3 regions of the Devosia sp. 1566 genome follow, and region 1 is predicted to be linked to each of the others. Evidence: riboswitches for the same ligand, from Rfam matches in the RefSeq annotation. Region 1 holds a riboswitch; each other region holds the start of a gene.
What was found. A riboswitch is a leader RNA that binds a small molecule or an ion and turns the genes downstream of it on or off. The one in region 1 is predicted to bind cobalamin.
Positions count from the first base shown of each region.

Region 2: another riboswitch for cobalamin. It lies ahead of bluB (5,6-dimethylbenzimidazole synthase); the one in region 1 lies ahead of ELX51_RS00295 (ABC transporter substrate-binding protein).
Region 3: another riboswitch for cobalamin. It lies ahead of ELX51_RS03150 (CbtB domain-containing protein); the one in region 1 lies ahead of ELX51_RS00295 (ABC transporter substrate-binding protein).

Region 1 is NZ_CP034767.1:69,394-73,581, reverse strand. Features, by position in the region: gene ELX51_RS00305 (sugar ABC transporter ATP-binding protein) at 1-374, opposite strand, end outside; gene ELX51_RS00300 (LacI family DNA-binding transcriptional regulator) at 627-1,652, shown strand; cobalamin riboswitch at 1,703-1,909, shown strand; gene ELX51_RS00295 (ABC transporter substrate-binding protein) at 2,061-3,059, shown strand; gene ELX51_RS00290 (iron ABC transporter permease) at 3,068-4,096, shown strand; gene ELX51_RS00285 (ABC transporter ATP-binding protein) at 4,093-4,188, shown strand, end outside.
Region 2 is NZ_CP034767.1:3,352,713-3,356,900, forward strand. Features, by position in the region: gene ELX51_RS16015 (hypothetical protein) at 1-38, shown strand, start outside; gene ELX51_RS16020 (hypothetical protein) at 412-1,350, opposite strand; cobalamin riboswitch at 1,742-1,921, shown strand; gene bluB (5,6-dimethylbenzimidazole synthase) at 1,962-2,660, shown strand; gene ELX51_RS16030 (diguanylate cyclase) at 2,977-4,146, shown strand.
Region 3 is NZ_CP034767.1:646,021-650,208, reverse strand. Features, by position in the region: gene cobN (cobaltochelatase subunit CobN) at 1-122, opposite strand, end outside; gene cobW (cobalamin biosynthesis protein CobW) at 375-1,433, opposite strand; gene ELX51_RS03155 (CbtA family protein) at 1,430-2,170, opposite strand; gene ELX51_RS03150 (CbtB domain-containing protein) at 2,196-2,378, opposite strand; cobalamin riboswitch at 2,415-2,633, opposite strand; gene ELX51_RS03145 (DUF2164 domain-containing protein) at 2,727-2,981, shown strand; gene ELX51_RS03140 (DMT family protein) at 2,987-3,343, shown strand; gene znuA (zinc ABC transporter substrate-binding protein ZnuA) at 3,344-4,188, opposite strand, start outside.

The DNA.
Region 1 (4,188 bases):
ATCTGCTTGAGCTGCAAGAATGGGCCGCGGCGCAATTCGCGCCCGAGGAAAATGGAGTCGGCGACGCTCAAATGTTCGGCCAGCAGCAATTCCTGGTGGATCACCACGATGCCCATGGCCGCCGCCTGCCCATCGGGTGGCAAGACCACGGTTTGCCCCTGATAGGTGATGGTGCCCGAGGTCGGCTGCTCGATACCGGAGAGGATCTTGATCAGCGTCGACTTGCCCGCGCCATTCTCGCCGATAATGGCGTGAACCTCGCCGGGCCTGATGTCGAAATCGATGCTGAACAGCACCGGAATATCGCCAAAGGACTTGGAAATGCGGTGGGCCGACAAGATCGGGGACGCATTTGCGTCTTGCGCATCGATCATGCTGCCGCCCTCCCCCAAGCATGGCGCACTTACTGTGCGGCTCTCTGCTTGAGTGCCGGTGTAAAGGTTTTCAGGATTGATGTAAAGGTTTACACAGGTGCATAACTGCTATGGGGGAGTGGTAGAGCGTGCCGCCTGGGTCGACCTCTGCTAAGGGGCACAGGCGCACTGATTGATCGCGCAAATGACACTTGTCTGGGCGTAAGCCGGTTGCAGCGCAACCGAGCGGCGCGGAGGGCGGAGCGGGGCGGAGTGCAGCAGCAAAAGCTGGCGACCATTGAAGATGTTGCGGCCATGGCCGGGGTGTCGATCGCCACCGTCAGCCGCGCCATCAACGAGCCGACCAAAGTCGCCGACGCCACCCGCCGCAAGGTCGCCGAAGCCGTTGCCCGCACCGGCTACACCACCAATGCCCTGGCGCGCTCGCTGCGCATGCGGCGCTCCAACATGATCCTGATCCTTGCCCCCGATGTGGGCGACCCCAATTTCTCCAACATCCTCGTGGGTCTCGAGACTGAAGCCAGCAAGCGCGGCTATGGGGTACTGATCGGCAATACCCAGAACGATCCGAGCCGGGAAACCGATTATCTCCGGTTCATCAGCTCCAACCAGGCGGATGGATTGATCCTCTTTACCGGCCACCTGCCGTTCGGCTTCGGGCAGGATCGCGGCGAAACCCGCCTGCCCCCGACCGTCGCCGTTAACGAGCCGGTGACGGGGCAAAGCATTCCCTTTGTCGGGGTCGACAATGTCGAGGGCGCCCGCGTCGCCACCGAGCACCTGATTTCGCAGGGGCACCGGCGCATCGCCTTTATCGGCCATTCCAGCAGCCGGGAGATTAACCGCTTGCGCGAAGCGGGCTATCGCGCGGCCCTTGAAGGGGCCGGCATCCGCATCGATCCGCGGCTGATCCTCGATGGCGATGGCACGACGGAAAGCGGACGCGCCGCCGCCGAGCTGATGTTTGTGCGCGATGCGCTGCCCAGCGCGTTTTTCTGCGTCAATGATGCAACGGCCCTCGGGGTCATCATCGCGCTCAACACGCGCCGCTATGAACTGCCGCGGCAGTTTTCGGTGATGGGGTTCGACGATATTTCCTTTGCCAGCTTTGTCAGCCCGTCGCTGACGACGATGAAGCAGCCCCGGCACCGGATCGGGGAAGCGGCGATGGAATTGCTGCTGACCCTGCTGGCCGACGAGCAGCCCAAATCCACCAATATCCTGTTGCGCGCGGAACTAGTGGTGCGCAGCTCGGTGGCGCGGCTGGCGAGCGGCTGACCGCGACACCCCCTCCGCCACTTCCCCCTTGCCCAGGGTCCGACGCGCCGCTAAGACGGCGGGGTCACGGTTCCGCCATCGAGCGCGGATGAAAAGGGAATACGGTGCGGATTACCCATCAGGGGCCAAAACCGAAGCTGCCCTCGCAACTGTAAGCGGCAAGTTCACCGTCCAAGCCACTGGTCAAGCGACCGGGAAGGGGACGAGGAGCGCCAGAGCCGCGAGCCAGGAGACCTGCCGGGACATCGACCAGCAAACCGAACGAGGTGTTTCGGTGGGGTGCGGACCGGCTCTTGCCTGGTCCGATCGTTGCCGCTGCGCCCTCTTCGGGGTAGCGGCAGCATGACCTCAACTTTCCCCTCGTGTCTGGCTGATCGTTTGGCTTGAACAGCATCACGAGAGGTTTCGATGCGTCTATTCTCCCTTCTGGCCAGCGGCATTTTTGTTGCCACGGCCAGCACGGCCTTGGCCCAACACGCAACCCAATACCCCCTGCAGCTCGAAAATTGCGGGGTCGAACTCACCTTTACCGAGGCACCGCAGCGGGCCGTCGGCATCGGGCAGAACAGCTCGGAAATCCTGCTGCTGCTCGGTCTGGCCGATCGCATGGTGGGCACCGCCACCTGGGTTTCGCCGGTGCTCGAAGAGGTTGCCGCCGACAACGCAAAAGTGCCGCGCCTGGCCGACAGCACCGCGAGCTATGAAGCAATCCTTGGCACCGAGCCCGATTTCATTGCCGCCCAGTTCGGGATGCGCGATGAAGCGGGTAACCGCGAGCAATATGCTGATCTCGGGATCCCGAGCTATATCTCGCCGACCACCTGCGCCATGAAGGATGCCAGCAACGGCGATGGCGTGCGCCTCGAACCCTGGACCAGCGAACTGCTCTACCAGGAGATCAGCGAATTGGCGGCGATCTTTGACGTCAATGAGCGGGGGGCCGAACTCGTGAGCGAGCTGCGCAGCCGCGAAGCGGCCGTGCGCGCGCAACTGGGGAAGCGTGCGGCGGGGCTTTCCATGGTGTTCTGGTTTTCGAGCCCTGAAATCGCCGGGGATGCCTGGGTGGCGGGCCGCAATGGCGCTTCGGCCTATATGATGGAGGTGCTGGGTGCCCGCAACATCGTCGACAGCGAAGAAGATTGGCCGCTGGTGAGCTGGGAAGCCATTGCGCCGGCCGACCCCACCGTCATCGTCGTAGGCACGATGGACCGGCGCAACCGGCCGGCCGATGACCCTGCCGTCAAAATGGAGTTTCTCCAAACCGACCCGGTGGTCAGCCAGCTCAGCGCCGTGCAGGCGGACCATCTGGTGCTGCTCGACGCGCAGGCAATGAACCCGACCCTGCGCACCATAGGCGGGCTCGAAATTATGGCGGGGGCGCTGCAGAGCCAGGGCCTGCTGCAATGACCATGGCGATGACCCAGCGGCGCCGCGCGCGGCTGGGGGGATCGGTGATCGCGGGGGCAGCCTTGCTGCTGCCCCTTGCCGTGGCGCTGGGCGTGGGGATTGGCGAAATGCCCATTTCGCTCCACACCACGCTCCAGGCCATCACCAACCGCCTGGGCTGGACGCAGTTCGAGATCAGCCGCATCCAGGAAAGCGTGATCTGGGATTATCGGCTCAGCCGCTCACTGGTAGCGGCCGCCTGCGGGGCGGGGCTGGCGCTGTGTGGCGCGATCCTGCAATCGCTGCTGCGCGATCCGCTGGCCGAACCCTATGTGCTGGGCGTTTCGGCAGGCGCCTCGACCGGGGCGGTCTGCGTTATCGTGCTCGGCATGGGGGCGGGTAGCGCCGCCATTCCGCTGGGCGCCTTTGCCGGAGCCCTGGCCGCCTTTGCCTTTGTCATTCTCCTCGCGCGAGGCGCGGCGGGCAGCGCCGAGCGCACGATCCTGGCCGGTGTCGCCGCTTCGCAATTGTTCAATGCGCTGACCTCTTATGTCGTCAGCACTTCGGCCGATGCCGAACAGGCGCGCAGCGTCATGTTCTGGCTGCTGGGCAGTTTTGCCGGCGTGCGCTGGAGCGATGTGGGCCTCGCCGCGGGCGTGGTTGGCGCGGGGCTTGTCGTGTGCCTGCGCTATGCGAGGGCGCTCGATGCTTTCACCTTCGGGGATGACGCCGCTCGTTCGCTCGGCGTGCCCGTGGCGCAGGTGCGGGTGGTGCTGTTTGCGCTCACCGCCCTCATGGCCGCAACCATGGTGTCGATGGTGGGCTCGATCGGTTTTGTGGGCCTCGTCATTCCCCATGTCGCCCGCTTCATCGTGGGCCCGCACCATCTGCGGCTGCTGCCCGCCTGCGTGGTGGTGGGAGCGGTGTTCATGGTGCTGGCCGACATCGTTTCGCGCATCATCCTGCCCCAGCAGGTGCTGCCGATCGGGGTGGTCACCGCGCTGGTCGGGGTGCCGTTCTTTGCCGTCATCCTATATCGCGGGCGGGGTGCGCGATGACCATTGCCGCCCATGGCGTGAGCTGGAAGGCTGGCAGCAAGATCATCGTCGATGGCGTGACCCTCGAGGCGCAGCCCGGCATGACGCTGGGC
Region 2 (4,188 bases), 890 kb from region 1:
ATGGGCATTTAGGAAAACACCGACGCTCTCGGCATTGATGCTGCGCTAAGGCTGAATGGACAGCCATCAGGGCCACAGCAAGAAGGGCCACGCCCTGCGCGTCTTTTCCGCCTTCACCGAAAGGCGGTTCACAGGTCGAGACATTATTTTTCCCGGTTCCACCACGCCGAACGGCCACGCTGCTGCACATGTTAGGCTTGCTTTTACGGTCCAGAGCTAAGCGACGTCGCTTACCTTCGTGAATTCAACCATTCTAAGTAAGGAAAGTGGCGGAGCGGGAGGGACTCTGCACGAATTCCACGTTTTCGCCCGGATATTGGCGGTTTGCACGCGGCATAAAACGCCGGTTGGTACAAGCCGAGGTACAATCGCGGATCCAGCTCGGCTTTGCAAGGGTCTGCATTGTGCCCCTCACTTCCATTGACACATAGTCTGCCCCGAGGGCCGAAAGACCTGTGCAGCACCCCTGACCCTCGCTACGCTTGCCGGCGAGGGTCGTCCTGCCAGCCTGAGCCCCACCCAACCGGTCCTGCGCTTGGCATAATGCGTCATGGCAGTGTGCACCGAGGCATGACCGGCAGAGGCGGCGACCTCCTCGGGCGCCATCCAGCTCTTGGCCGTAGCCATCCCGACATGGCGCAGGGTGTAGAGGCTAACCCGCGCGATGCCGAGGCATTTGCAGATGCGGGCTAATCGCGAAGCGAGCCGGTTATGGAGCTTCTTCCAGGCGCCGGCCTCCTGGACCGCCGTACGCAGGCGCTCGACGAACTTCACAAGAGCGGCAATGGCCTTCTTGCCCATGGATTGGAGATCACGCGCGCGTTCCTCGCCATTTCCCCGCCCATTGGTGGCCTTGGCGTTCTGCACCATCAACATCATGCCCTCCACCCGAGCGTTGAGATATTCGACCGGCCGCAGGAAGAGCGCTGCCCCGAAGACCAGGAAGCCCCGGATCAGCTTGTCATCTGACCGTCCCGAATCATGGAGGAACTGCTCCAGCCGGGTGAACTGCGCGATGGGCAGGCTCTTGCGCTTCTTTGCCGAGGTCTTTCGAGGTCCCGAGTTCGTCGGCAAGGGCCCCCTGCGCAAGCGCTCTACAAGGAGCGTACGTGCTGTAGGATGAAATGGTAACGTCTCCAGTGCCATCAGGATGGCGGCCCGATACTGCCGCACGGTGCTGGGCGACCAGCGTTCATCCTGGGCACAGAACCAGCCGGTGAGTTCCAGCATATCCCCGCCGGCCCGATCTTCCCGCTCGGCCATCAGGCGTAAGTCATGGACCCTCTGGCGATAGGCCGCTATTGTTTGTTCGCTACGGCTGGCGATCCGCCCGGTGCAATCGGTGGTCATGGTGACCGTCTCCCCTTGTTACTCGACGCATCGCGAACACCCTGTCCACGAACGCGGCAAGCCACAAGCTCACAAGCCGGTGATCGATTCCGGCCATCTCTGGTAGGCCTATATTCGTCCCCGGCGCGGCGATGGACGAACCCGACGGTCAATTCCTACAAGTGCACCGATCGGCCGCACACCACGTCGAGGCCACCTGGGCGCCCAATTGATGGCAATCGCGCGGCACCAAACCCACGCGTGCAAGACGGGTGTCTGCTTAATCCCTGCTTCCAGATGCGGCGCTGTGCCTGCGGCGACCTTGATCGATATCCGCTGCATGTTGCGCGCTGCTAGCGGGATCCTGGTCCGTCGGTGAACTTTCGAAGCTGGACAAGAACGGAAACCGGCTCTAGCAATTTGTTGCCTCGGTGCCCGCGCTTGCGGGAGAATCGGAAACGCGGTGCAAAACCGCGGCGCGCCCAGCGCTGTAACGGGGATCCTCGGGAACTATGCCACTGGTCTTGGCCGGGAAGGCTCCCGAAGGAGTTGAACCGAAGCCAGAAGACCGGCCAGGCCTATATCGGTCGCTGTGTGGAGAGCAGCCCCTGTCAAACCACAGGAGCATCGCCATGCCTGCCAGTTTTGATCGCCCCGCCGCCCTTCAATATGCACCGTCAGGTCCGTTTTCCGCCGAGGAGAAGGCCGCGGTGTACAGGGCCATCCAGACGCGCCGCGACGTGAGACGGGATTTTCTGCCCGACGCCATTCCGGAGCCGGTGCTATGGCGCATGCTAGAGGCCGCCCACCATGCTCCCTCAGTAGGGTTGATGCAGCCCTGGAACTTCCTGATCGTCACCGCACTAGCACAAAAAGCGCGGATCAGGGCCATTTTCGAGCGCGCCAATGCAGAGGCGATGGCCATGTTCCCGCCTGAGCGCAGAGGAGCCTATGCGGCCCTCAAGCTTGAGGGCATTTTGCAGGCTCCTGTCGGGATTTGCGTGACCTGCGACCCGGGCAGGGCAGGTCCGGTGGCGCTTGGGGCGACCCATATGCCGGACATGGCCGTGTTCAGCACGGTTTGTGCCATCCAGAACCTGTGGCTGGCCGGCCGCGCAGAAGGGGTTGGTGTCGGCTGGGTGAGTATCCTCGATGAAGGAGCTCTCAAGGAGGTGCTGGGCATTCCCTCCCAGCTACGTGTGGTCGCCTATCTCTGCGCGGGGCTGGTAGAGCAGACAATGACGAGCCCAGAACTCGAGCAGCGTGGATGGCGCCAGCGCCTCCCGCTCGAGCAGCTGGTCTATCGTGATCGCTGGGGTGAGACCGCCTGAAAGCGCCGTATGTCCAGCCAGAGATGGTCTTGATCGGCAAAGCCTATTCCCGCTCTGCCATTGATTATCGGGCGCCGTGACACAGTAGCCTACGGGCCGAAAATTTCTTAAAGAACATGAGTTAGGGTCCGTTAGCCAATACTGAGGGGCCAACGTGAAGTTGTTCGACATGCGACCGCCATACGCAGCTGTTCCTGAGCGAAAGCTGGGCAGCAGGTTGGATCGCATTCGCTCCTTGCTGGGTCTATCCTCCGCCAGTCTTCGCTGTTTAACGGCCGGCGGTTCAACTCCAACTGTTCAGAGTGGATCCTCCCTTGTGTTGAAAGGTGCCGCTTTGAACTTTGAGCGGCGCGCGCGGACAGTCCGGCTACCCTTGGTCCTGGCCAACCTCTATGCCCACGAAACGCTCGCTCCCGACCAACTAAGGTTTGCTGACGGTTCGCCGGTTGGCTTTCTTGCTTTTCTGCCTCTTGGTGGGAACGCCCACTCTCCCAGCCATCTGCTGACGTTGGGTGATAAAACGCCACGGAGCCTCGGCACGGCGAACCAATTAGCCATGATTGCGCTGGAGGCCTTTCATCCCGGACAGATTGAAAGCGGAGGTCCCGCATCATTCGACGTGAGCGACGACCTGATACTCATAGACCAGGCTACAGCGAGCGCCGGTTTGGGCATTTGGCAGTGTCATCTGGCTGAAAATGCGCTTCGGTGGAGTTCTGGAGTTTATGACCTGTTTGGTATCGAGCGAGGCGCCCCTCTGAGCCGGGACCGCACAGTCAGCCACTATTCGGATACCTCGCGAGCCGCGATGGAAGAATCCCGCGCGCGGGCTATCGAAGCTAGAGGCGAGTTCACCATGGACGCCGAGATCATCCGAGCGGATGGTCAGAAGCGATGGATGCGTCTTTCAGCAGGGGTCCAGTTGACCAACGGCCGCCCTGAAAGGCTCTTCGGCACCAAGCAGGACATCACCGAGGATCGTCTCCTGATCGACCGCATGCGTCATCTTGCAGAGACAGATGCCATGACGGGTTTAGCCAACAGGGCACGCCTTCAGGCGCGCCTGGATCGGCCGCAAGGAATCAGCGCCTTGCTGCTCGTGGACCTCGATGGCTTCAAGGCCATAAACGACACTTACGGTCACGCCTTTGGTGATGCATGTCTCAGAGAGATGGCACAGCGGTTGCGTGCTTGCTGTGTCGACGTTCCTCTTGTCGGCAGACTTGGAGGTGACGAGTTCGCGGTAGTTTTACACGCGGAGCATGGGCCTGAGTATGCTGAGCGCTTGGCCCGTCAGATAGTGGAGGTCATGCAGTTGCCGTTTGAATATCATGGTGCAAAGGTCCAGCTGGGCGCCTCCGTGGGGCTGGCCTTTCGTTTGGAAGAGGCAGGAGAGGAGCTTTTCCGGCAGGCAGACCAGGCGCTATATGCCGCGAAAGCTGAAGGCCGCGGAACAAGCCGCAGTTTCAGCAGAGCCGGTTGCTAGCGGTCGACGCAACTCCATCATGGTCATCGCTCCATTGATAGG
Region 3 (4,188 bases), 580 kb from region 1:
GCAAGCATGGCGAGTTCGCTATCGGCCGAGGAGGCGAAGATGAAGGCGCCAGGGGTTTGGGCGAGATCGATGGCCTCGCCTTCCTGCTGGATGGCACCGGCTTGGGCGGAAAGAAGGTGCATGTCAGCGGGCCTTGGTGGAGGAGACGAGAGCCCCCTTCCCCGGCCCTCCCCCCTGAGGGGAGGGAGGGCAGGAGCCGAAGTCACTGAGCGTGGGGCTCTTGTGCTTCCCTCCCCCTTGAGGGGAGAGATCGAGGGAGGGGGTGGTGATGAAGGCCACAGATATGCCACGGCACGAGCACGACAACCCCCTCCCCGCACGGGGGACGGTGGGATGAAGCCGAATGTGCCGTGCCTGTGCCATTCTCTTGGAACTTATGCCGCCACGGCTTCGGCGCGGCGCAGGCTTTGGGTGATGGCGGCGCGGTCCAGCGGGGATTGGCCGATGACGACGAGTGCGGTTTGCCTGGTTTCGCCGGGCGCCCAGGGGCGGTCGAAATAGGCGGTAATGCGGGGGCCGACGGCCTGGATGGCGAGGCGCGCAGCCGCGCCCGGCACGGCGGCAAAGCCCTTGAGGCGCAGCACGTCATGGGTGCGGATCGTGTCCTCGATGATGGCAAGCAGCTCGTCCTTGCCGGCGATGGCGGGGAGCTGGAGCGAAAAGCTGTCGAAATCGTCGTGCTCGTGCCCTTCGCCCTCGTGCTCGAGTTCGTGGTGGCTGGGGCGGTTGGCGATGTCGTCTTCGGAAGCCATGCCAAGGCCCAGAAGCGCCGCGATATCGACATGGCCATTGGCGGCGCGAACAATGCCGACGCCGGGGCGCAGCTCGGCGCGGATATTCTGCTCGACTTTTTCGAGGGTGGCGGGATCCACGAGATCGGTCTTGTTGATGATGACCATGTCGGCGGCGGCAAGCTGATCCTCGAAGAGCTCGCCCAAGGGGGTTTCGTGGTCGAGCATTTCGTCGAGGCGGCGCTGGCGGTCGACAGCCGCTTCATCGGCGGCAAAGCGGCCTTCGGCAAGCGCTGCGGCATCGGCCACGGTCACCACGCCATCAACGGTCACCTGCGCCTTGATCTCGGGCCAATTGAAGGCGCGGATCAGGGGCTGGGGCAGAGCCAGACCCGAAGTTTCGATGACGATGTGATCGAATTTTTCAGGGCGATTCAGCAGTGCCTGCATGGTGGGAATGAATTCGTCGGCCACGGTGCAGCAGATGCAGCCATTGGAGAGTTCGACCATGTCCTCTTCACGGCAGGTCTCGTCGCCGCAGCCGGCGAGGATGTCCTTGTCGACGCCGAGATCGCCGAATTCATTGATGATGAGGGCGATGCGCTTGCCCTTGGGGGCATGGGCGAGGAGGTGACGCACAAGCGTGGTCTTGCCCGCGCCCAGAAAGCCGGTGATGACGGTGGTGGGGATCTTGGTGGTCATGCGGGAGCTCCGATGGGGTGGGACGCCTCGCGGCGGGCGAGGCGATCATTGACGAGGCCGAAGACGACACCCAGCACCAGCCAGAACACAGCTGAAGTGCCGATGGTGGCGGCGGCAAAGGCGGTGGCGAGATGGGCCGGAACGGCGCTTGGCTCTTCGGGAGCCGCGGGGGCGCCCACGATGTGCGGCGCGAGGACGAGTGCGAGCGCCACGGCAATGGCCCAGCCCGCCCGGGTCTTAGCCAGCAGCAGGCAGGCGGCGCCGGTGGCAAGGGCCGTCGCGACCCACCAGAGCTGGCGGGCGCCCAGACCGGCGGCGGGCATGCCGGGCAGCTCGGGCGGCAAGCCAAAGGCGGGCGCGAGGGAGAAGCTGGCAAAACCGGCCAGGCTCCACAACAGCGCATTGCCGGTGGCGATGGGGATATTGGCCAGGAGGCCCACGGCGCCGATCACGAGGGCGAAGCCGGCGGCGGCGAGGAGATTGGCGAGCACGGTATAGCCTGTGCGCTCCCAACCGTCCTGGGGCGCCCATTCGTCGGCGCCGTGATCATGGGCCGGGGTGGCCGCATCGTGGCTATGCGCGGCGGGGGCCTCTTCGCCATGGGAATGGCCGCCCTCCCCTTCAAAGCTTTCGGCATGGAGGATCAGCGGGGTGATGCGGAAATGCTGGACCGTGGATGCCACAAGGCCAGCACAAAGGGCTGCGACCAGCGCAGCGAAAAACAGATTGCGGAACATCTTTGTTCGTCTCTCGTGCCCGGCCTTAGTGGCAGGGAAAGCCCATGGCGTGGCGGGTGTCATGGGCGCCGTTGTGCAGGCGATAATCGCCGGCAAAGCCGGTGCCGACCAGCAGGGTCAGCCCAAGCAGGAGCGCGAGCGAGCCGGCGACAAGACGCTGGGACAGCGAGAGAGACTGAAGGCCAGTCGAAACAGTGGCGGTATTCATGCGGCACCCTCCGTGCGCGGAACGAAAAAGAGCTTACAAGCTCGTTGCTGTGCCGGCAGGTCTCCTGGCTTGCGGTGAATAGAGCGCCTCTCGCCTTCCCGGCAGCTTGGCTGCCAGTGGCATAAGGAGAGGAGCGCACCGCTTACAGTTGCGGGGGCAGCCACGGTTTTGGCCCCTGATGGGTAATCCGCACCGTGTTCCCTTTTGATCCCCGCGCCACAACGGGCTTGGGGAACCGACACAGGCTGTGTTCTCGCATGGCGGGCCGGAGGGGTCAATCGCGGCGTGGCGCTTGCCGGACGGGCGATCGCGGCATTATCGTGCCGCCGATTCTGGAGCCCCATCCCAATGAAGCCGATCAAGTTCAGCCGCGACGAAACCAAGGCCATGGTGGCGGAGATTCAGGATTATTTCCGGCTGGAGCTGGACCAGACCATCGGGCAGATGCCGGCCGAGATGCTGATGACCTTTTTTGCCGAAAAGATGGGCGCCTATTACTATAATCGCGGGCTGCACGACGCCCAGGAGCTGCTGCGCAAGAAGCTCGAGTCGATCAGCGATGCGCTGTATGCGCTCGAACAGCCCACCAAGGGCGCGCGGTAATCGCAATGGGCTGGAACTTTGCCACGCTGGCCCCGATCGGGCTCTTGATCGCGTCCAACCTCTTCATGACCTTTGCCTGGTATGGGCACCTCAAATTCCCCGGCACGGCGCTGTGGGTGGTGGTGCTGGCAAGCTGGGGCATCGCCTTTTTCGAGTATTGGCTGGCGGTGCCCGCCAATCGCATCGGCTACGGGGTTTATAGCGGCGCCGAACTCAAGACCATTCAGGAGGTGATTTCCCTGTCGGTCTTTGTGCTGTTCAGCGCCACTTACCTCGGCGAGCAGTTCACCTGGAACCACGGAGTCGGGTTCGGGCTCATTGCGCTCGGGGCATTCTTTATCTTCAAGGGGCCGCTGGGTTAGTTAGCCCAGGCAATCGAGGAGCCCATTGGCGAGGCCGCGCAGCAGTTCGGGGTAAAGGTTTGGGCCTTCAGTGAGGGCCCCGCCTTCGGGGTCGAGCACACCCGCCTTGGCCGTGCTGCCTTCGGTGATCGCGGCAATGATGGTTGGCTCGAAATTGGGTTCGGCAAAAACGCAGGTGGCCCCGAGTTCGGCCACGCGGGCGCGCAGGGCGTCGATCCGCTGGGCGCCGGGCATGACGTCGGGGGTGACGGTGACGGAGCCCGCGACGGTGAGGCCAAAGCGGTTCTCGAAATACTGGTAAGCGTCGTGAAAGACGAGGAAGGGCTTGTCGGCGACGGGCGCGAGGGTCGCGGTCAGTTCGGCTTGCAGCGCGACGAGGTTGGCTTTTTCGCGCTCGGCATTGGCGGCGTAGGCCGTGGCGTTACCGGGATCAGCTTGGCTCAGCGCTGCGGCGATGGCATCGACCATGTGCATGGCGTTTTGCGGATCGAGCCAGAAATGCATGTCGCCGCCATGGTCGTGGTCGTGCCCTTCGTGGGCGTGCTCTTCGTGATCGTGCGCCTCGTGGTCGTGCTCTTCGTGGTCATGGCCTTCGTGATCGTGACCCTCGTGGTCGTGCTCATGGTCATGACCCTCGCCCTCGTGGCTGTGGGCCTCGAAAGTGCCGCCTTCACGGACTGGCAGGAGGGTGATGCCGGGCGCCTGGCTCAGCTCCACCACTTCGGCTTGCCCTGAAAGGGTGGTCAGTGCATCGGCGAGGAACAGCTCCATGCCAGCGCCGGTCCAGAACACCAGATCAGCATCCTGCAGCGCGCCGGCATCGGACGGGCGCAGCGCATAAGTGT